Regions from separate parts of the uncultured Merdimmobilis sp. genome, predicted to be linked through region 2. Evidence: riboswitches for the same ligand, from Rfam matches in the RefSeq annotation. Region 2 holds a riboswitch; the other holds the start of a gene.
What was found. A riboswitch is a leader RNA that binds a small molecule or an ion and turns the genes downstream of it on or off. The one in region 2 is predicted to bind cobalamin.
Positions count from the first base shown of each region.

Region 1: another riboswitch for cobalamin. It lies ahead of RDQ42_RS03800 (sirohydrochlorin cobaltochelatase); the one in region 2 lies ahead of RDQ42_RS05165 (ABC transporter substrate-binding protein).

Region 1 covers NZ_CABRJC010000004.1:53,964-57,825, reverse strand. The annotation lists gene RDQ42_RS03810 (glycoside hydrolase family 5 protein) at 1-308, shown strand, start outside; gene RDQ42_RS03805 (class I SAM-dependent methyltransferase) at 558-1,319, shown strand; cobalamin riboswitch at 1,534-1,724, shown strand; gene RDQ42_RS03800 (sirohydrochlorin cobaltochelatase) at 1,939-2,709, shown strand; gene cbiD (cobalt-precorrin-5B (C(1))-methyltransferase CbiD) at 2,823-3,862, shown strand, end outside.
Region 2 covers NZ_CABRJC010000007.1:46,111-49,972, forward strand. The annotation lists gene RDQ42_RS05160 (ABC transporter permease) at 1-925, opposite strand, end outside; gene RDQ42_RS05165 (ABC transporter substrate-binding protein) at 979-2,625, opposite strand; cobalamin riboswitch at 2,833-3,022, opposite strand; gene RDQ42_RS05170 (hypothetical protein) at 3,207-3,431, opposite strand.

The DNA of each region.
Region 1 (3,862 bases), on a different contig from region 2:
ACCGTAAGTTGTGGACCACTGGAACTGAGCAGGAGCGTTCTCTGATTGATGAGAAGATCCAGCTTGCGCTGGAATGGCAGCAGGAAACAGGGATTCCCACTTGGGTAGGAGCATGGATGCCAGGAAATTATAACGATGGGAATGACTATACAATTGAGGAGCAGGTTGTCTTTTCCAGTTACATGACCCAACAGTTAACAAATGCCGGTATCCCGTTTGCTGTCAACTCAGACACAAAATTTTATGACAGAAAGTCTAATAAGTGGATTCCCACAATGATGCCTGTATTCGACTGTATTTATAGCTGATCACAGAGGACAACAAACAAAAATAAGGGGTTAAGTTGCTATCCCGTTTCTTCTCTAAAATGTATATCGTTTTTAACCGCCCTTTCTGGAATTTTCTTGCCTGTCCGCTATATTTCATACAATCTATGCCCAATAATTATAGGGCACAAATATGGCCGATTTCAAATTCACCTCAAACTTTAAAACATCTGTAAAGGCCGAACGGTATGAAAATTGTGAAATGACCGTTCAATAAGGAAGGAGCTAAAAATGAACTTTCAAGAACCATCCATGTTTGATTTGCTGATCGAAGCCCATATTGGGTTGGACCGTCAAGGCCCTGGCAGCTCGGAGATGACGCGCCGCGCCCTGGGATTTGTGGATAATCTGGATGCAAATTCCCGCATCGTTGATTTGGGCTGCGGAACCGGCGGCCAAACGATAGTCCTCGCACAAAATACCGCCGGGCATATTACCGGAGTTGATATGATTCCCAGCTTTATCGAACGCTTCGGTGCAACTGTCCAAACGCTTCAACTGGAGGAACGAGTTGCCGGAATGGTCGGCTCGGCGGAGAATCTCCCCTTTGGAAAGGGCGAACTTGACCTGATTTGGTCGGAAGGGATGATCGACGGAATCGGCTTTGAAAAGGCCCTGACCTATTGGAAGGATTTTCTCAAACAAGACGGCTATGTGGCGGTCACCTGCCCATCCTGGCTCACCGAAGACCGCCCTTCTGAAGTTGCCTCTTTTTGGGCAGATGCTGGCAGCAAGCTGGATACCGTTGGCGGCAATGTTTCCATCCTCCAGCAAATTGGATACCAGTTTGTAGCCGCCTTTACCCTTCCCGAAACCTGCTGGACCGACCATTACTTTATTCCCAGGGAGGCTGCGGAAAAAGCGCTTCTTGAAAAATATCCCGGCAGCGAAACGGTCAAAGCTTATGTGGCAGGCGACAAATACGAAGTGGAGTTATACGCTAAGTATAAACAGTATTATGGTTACGTCTTTTATATTGGAAAAAAAGCATAGCGGCAGTTTCGCTGCCGTTATACAGCGGCGAACGCCTTGCCACTTTTCCCGGTTTGTTTGATTCAAAACCGTTCTAAAGGCCGTACTCCTCCTATTTGACACCCTATCCCCCATGGGATATTAGGTGATGGGAACAACTTGCCCGCTCTGGGATGGCTTTCCTTGACTTCCCCTCCGGCAAGATGCTACAATGATCGCAAGCGATCTTTGGGGGAAATCTCCCTCTCCTCGCTGTATATACACAAACAAAAAAGCTGTAGTTCGGAAACGGGTGCAAATCCCGTGCGGTCCCGCCGCTGTAAGGGCCAAGTCCTCCTGCTGGATGCCACTGGGAAACTGGGAAGGCGCAGGAAAGACACTGGGAAGGCCCAAGCCAGAATACGGACAGCTTTTTTCAGGGAAGGCGCCTCTTGCGAGCGACAAAGGCAGCCGGTTGGGCGGGGAAAACTCCGCCTTATTGGTGTTGTTGAGACCTCCGGCGCAGGGTAAGCCGGGGGCCTTTTCCATTTCTGGCAGGTTGTCCCAGCAAGAGTCATGGCCCTGCCATCCCCTGCTCCACGCGGCGGGCGCGCCTTCCCTTTTCATTCACACCAGCCAAAAAACGACGCGGAGGATTTTTATGGAACAGCAAGCGATTTTAGTGGTCAGTTTCGGCACCAGCCACGACGGCACCCGGGAAAAAACCATAGGCGCCTTGGAGCGGGAGGTGGCTAGTGCCTACCCTTCTATCCCAATTCGCCGTGCTTTCACCAGCAAGGTGATCCTCCGGGGGCTGGAGCGGCGGGGAATCCAGGTGGATTCGGTCCCCCAGGCCCTGGACAAATTGGTGGAGGAAGGGTTTTCCAACGTGGCTGTCCTCTCCTCTCATCTCATCCCCGGGGAAGAGTATGACAAACTCCGCGCCCTCATCGAGGAATACCGCCCCCGCTTTCCATCCCTTTCGCTGACTGCCCCCCTCCTGCACACCACCGGGGATTTGCTGGCAGTGGCCAAGGCGGTCCTAGGCCGGCACCCTGTCGCAGAAGGGGAGGCTCTGGTGCTGATGGGCCACGGTACTTACCATCCGGCCAACAGCATCTACCCTGCCCTGGACTTCGTCTTCCGGGACCTTGGCCGGGAGGATGTCTTTGTGGGCACGGTGGAGGGCTACCCGGAGGTGGATTCGGTGCTGCGGCGGCTGCAAAGGGCCGGGTACACCAAAGCCCTCCTTGTTCCGCTGATGCTGGTGGCCGGGGATCACGCCATCAACGACATGGCCGGGGAAGAGCCGGACAGTTGGAAAAACCAGTTGGAAGGGGCCGGCATCGCCGTCCGCTGCGCTTTGGAGGGGCTGGGGGAAGTCCCCGCCATCCGGGAGCTGTACCTCTCCCACCTGCGGGAGGTTTTGTAGGAGGATTTTCCTTTCCCTCACAGGCTTTTTTTGGTACAATGGTTCCATAGCAGGACAAAACGGCGCCCAAAGACCGCATGCTGCGGTCTTTTCTTTTAAAAGGGGGGATTTTCTTGGCATTTGAACAATATTTGCAGCGGGGCCGCCAAAAACTGCGCTGTGGATACACCACCGGCGCTTGCGCCGCCTTAGCGGCAAAGGCCGCCGCCAAAATGCTGCTGACCCAGCAGATGGCGCAGGAGGAAACCCTTGTGTTACCCAAGGGTTTGGCCGTCACCGTGCCCATAGAAGAAGCAGCCTTTTCCCCCTCTTTCGCCTCCTGTGCCGTCCGCAAGGACGGGGGGGACGACTGCGACGCCACCCATGGCCTTCTCATCTATGCCAGAGTCTCCCCCTGTGCCCACCCCGGTGTGGAAATCGACGGAGGCCAAGGGGTGGGCCGGGTCACCCGCCCCGGCCTGGATCAACCGGTGGGGGCTGCGGCCATCAACTCCACCCCCCGGCGGATGATCCGGGAGGAGGTGGAGGCAGTCTGCCGCAGTTTGGACTACCAAGGCGGCCTCTCGGTGGTGATCAGCACTCCAGGCGGGGAAGCGGTCGCCCAGAAGACCTTTAACCCGGTGCTGGGCATTGAAGGGGGGATCTCCATCTTGGGCACCAGCGGCGTAGTGGAACCCCAAAGCCTCCAAGCCCTCTTAGACACCATTCAAGTGGAGCTAAAGATGCATGCCGCCGCCGGCTGCAAAGAGGTCATCTTCACCCCTGGCAACTACGGGGAGGACTTTTTGAAGGCCCATCCCCCGGTCCGGGAAATCCCGGTGGTAAAAATCTCCAACTTTGTGGGGGATTCCCTGGATTTTGCGGTGGAGATGGGTTTCACCCAGGTGTACCTGGTGGGCCACCTGGGCAAATTTGTCAAGCTGGCCGCCGGGGTGATGAACACCCATTCCCGTTATGCCGACGGCCGGCGGGAGGTCTTTGCCGCCCATGCGGGGATGGCTGGGGCCAACCAGAACTGCATCTGCCAGCTGATGGAAGCCCCCACCGCCGACCAGTGCCTCGCCATTTTGGAAGACGCCGGCCTTCGGGAGCCGGTTCTCGATTCCATTTTCAAACAGATTCTCTACCACACCCGCCGCCGGGCCGATGGGAT
Region 2 (3,862 bases):
TAAAGGCCACTACGCAGATGGAGATCAGGAGAAAACAGGTTTGCAGCATGGGGAAATCCTTGGCGTTTACTGCGTCGTAAATCAAGGTGCCCATCCCCTTCCAGGAAAAGACGATCTCGGTCATCATGGAACCCGCCAACATTCCCCCGAACTGCATGCAAATAGAGGTGAGATAAGGGCAGAGGGCGTTTTTCAGCACATGGCGGGAGAGGACTTTCCCTTGGGAGAGACCCTTGGAGATGGCGGTGGATACATAATCCTCCTGCCGGATGAGGGAGACAGTGCTCTTCATGAGCATGTAGTTGGAAGAGGTCTTATATAAGACCAGCACCGCAAGGGGAAGCGCCATGTGGTGAAGGATGTCCAGCCCCTTGGCAAAGCCGGTGAGCCCGCCGGAGGTGATACCGGAGATGGGGAACCACCCCAGCTGGAAAGCGAAGCAGATGAGAAAGAGGATGGCCAAACAGTTGGTGGGCACAGTGGAGATGAGGAGGAAGCAGGGGGTGGCCGCCAGGTCAAATCTGCCTCCTGGCTTCCAGCCCGCCCACAGGCCCAGCGCCCCGCCCAGGAAAGCGGCGATGACGGTGGCCGGAATGGCGAGGAATAGGGTCCATTTCATCCGGAAAAGCACCGTCTCCAGCACCGGGGCCTTGGTCCGGTAGGAGTTGCCGAAATCCAGGCGGGCGGTTTTGCCCAGGTAGGTGAGATACTGCCGGCCGAGGGATTGGTTGAGGCCGTATTCCCCGCGGATTTCTTCGATGACCTGGGGGGCGTGTACCTCCAGGTTGTAGTACTCCTCCTCCCCGATGATGTGGAGCACCGGATCCCCTGGCATAAACCGGATGAGGAAGAAGTTGAGGGTGACAATGCAGAACACAATTAGGACGGATTCCCCAAGCCGCCCCAGCAGGGTGCGTTTTGCCATAGGTCAGCATTCCTTTCTATCAAGTTGCCCAGGAAACCCTTTTAAAGGGCAGGCTAGGCGTTTTTGGGGCGGACGCTGAACCAAGTTTTGTTGTTGATTACCCCCCAGCCGGGGATGTTGGTGAACCCCTCAAACCGGTCGGTCCGGTAGGGGAAATAGGCCTTGTCCCAACACAAGGCCAGGCCGATGACCTCCTGGTCCGCAATGGCTTGAAGGTCCTTCATGGCCGCGCTGTATTCCTCATAGCTTCTGCCTTGTTGCTTGGCTTCATAGGCTGCGACAAAAGCGGGCAGGGTACAGGTTCCCCAAGGGTTGCTGTCGTTTTGGATGATGTACATAAAAGCGGTGTCGTACATAGCTACGCCTGGGGAAGTGTAGCCGATGTACAGCTGGTAAGTGCCCTCTTTGCGCACTTGGGTGGCATGGTCGGCGTTGCGCACGCTCTCCTCGTCCAAGGTGGTGCGGATGCCTACCTCCTCCAGGTTGGCTTTGAGGATTTCTGCGATCCGCAGGTATAAGGGTTGGCGGGTCTTGTTGTATTGAGGGGTGATGAGGACGTTCATTTCACTGCCATCGGGCAATTCCCGGAAACCGTCGCCGTCCTTATCCAGGTAGCCCCCTTCTTCCAGAATGGCCTTGGCTGCCTCCTGATCCTGGGACAGCTTGGGAAGGCTGGGGTCAAAGCCTTTGTTGGGTGGGGCGACAATGCCGGTGCCGGGGATTTGGCCGTCTTCCCCGCCGATGGAGGTGCGCAGAAGCTCGTAATCCAAGGCGCTTCGCACCGCTTTGCGAAATGCCAAGTCGTCGGTCGGTTTTTGGTTAAACCCAAAGACCAGCTGGTAGTTGCCGGGGTTGTCACTCATTCCGGGGTTCAGGTTTTCCACTCCGGTTACCGAAGGGGCCATGGTGGCGCTCAAGGAATTGGAGTAATCATACATGGCGTCGATCTCCCCAGTGCGCAGGGCCATCACCAGGGCGTCGTGGCTGTCGTAGGTCTTGACAGTAACTTTGTCAAAAGCGGGGGTGCCCATAAAGTATTCGCCCACCGATTGGTAGGTGATCACCTGGGCTTCGGGATCGTAGCCGGTCATGCGGAATGGGCCGCAGCCGATGGAGGCGTCTTCCCCTTGGTATTCTTTATAATCGCCATCCACTTTCTCCCAGACGTGCTTGGGGGAAAGTTTGACAAAGTTTGCCATGCTGTTGAGGGCGTTAAATGCCTTGCCGTCCTCAAAGGTCAACTTGGCGGTGGTATCGTCTATTTTTTCCACAGCGGTCAAGCCGGTGCAGTATCCGCTTTTCTTCTGGATTTGGTAGCGAAAGGTGAAGAGGACATCGTCCATGGTCACCGGCTCACCATCGTGCCAGGTGACCCCTTTGTCGGTGGCAAAGGTGGCAGTCAAGGTGTTTTTGTCGTCGCTGATCTCCCAAGAGGTCATCATGTAGGGCTGGACTTCCCCGTTTTCATCGGTGGTTACAAAGGGGGCAGCGCACAAGCCGGTGTAGTTCAGCTTGCCAAAAGAGCCATTTTCGGTCATGGCATTGAAGCCGTCCGCCGACGCGGTGGTCCCCACCCGGAGGGTGAGCTCCGAGGAGCCGCCAGCCCCAGAGGGGGTACCGGTGCTGGCAGCAGAACAGCCGGCCGTGACCAAAAGGGCCGCCAGCGCCGCGGAGAGCAGCATGTTTTTCAGGTGCATCATATTGGATTCTCCCTTTCTCTTGCCGGATATCCCGGCAGATTTCGTTCCTGCCGGGGGAGAATTGAAAAACCCCCGGCTCTCTTTAAGTCGGGGGTTTGAAACCTCATGGGCAGAGGGACAAAGGTGCGCCAAAAACAGCCCCTCTTTTTTGAGGGGCCTGCCGCAAATGCACTCACGCCTGAGAATTTCTCCGTCGCTCGCAGAGAACTCATGCAATTTCGATGCATCCTGTATTCTGGCTTAAGCTTCCAGCATCCAATAAACCGCGCCTTCCCAGTCTCCCAGTGGCATGTTGCGGCGGACTCAGCTAACACAGCGGCGGGACCGCACGGGATTCCAACCCGTTTCCTGGCCGCGGGCAAAGCTGCCGGCGGCCGATGCACCGATTCAATTTGAGTTCAGTATAGCATAGCGGGGAAGGGAAACACAAGCGGCAAGGGGATAAAATCCCTAAAACCAAGGGAAACAAAGGGGCTTGGCCATCCGCCCCAATGGATGGGGCCACACTGTCTTGCAGCGCAGGGCCGAGAAAATACCCCGGCCTCTCGGAAGAGGCCAGGGTATTTCGGAACCATGGCTGGTCAGCAGGAAATGCGCTCAATACAGGCGGCGGTGATTTGGGGCGGAATGCTCCGGGTCATCACACCGTTGTAGTGGATGCACACCCTGTCGCCCACGTGGAAGCGGCAGGCGCAGTTGGAATGCACCAGGACTTCTTGGTTGGTACAGTGGTCACAGACGCACAGACAGCAGCGCTGCACCCTGCACACGGTTGCACACATGGTGGTGTTGTTGGAGGTCTCCATTGTCCTTCTCCTTCCTTTGGCGGACTTGGAAATAAGGGGGTGGTCCCTTTATTGGAGGAAATGAACCCAGGCCGCCTGCTGGCCACGGCCCGGTTCAAAAACAGGGAGATCGCGGGCAGTCTTGTCGGCTTCTGGCGGCAGTGGGGATTTGTACCATTTTAGGAGGCCACAATACAGGATATGTGGAAATGGAGAGGGGTGTGTTTGCCCCAGGCGGGACGGGCTGGGCTGAGGAAACCGGAATAGTCCCCTTTTGCCAGAAGACAGGCTCATTTCAGACTCAATTTCTAGTTTGGCGTTAACTTGCGGCAGGGGAACTTTTTTCTGAGGGAGGCTTCTATCCCAGCAGTGCAGTGGAGGAATACCTTGGGCGGCGCGGGGGCCTTCCCTGTTTTCACCTGTTGGGGGAAAGGGGGATTGGAGGTTTCTCA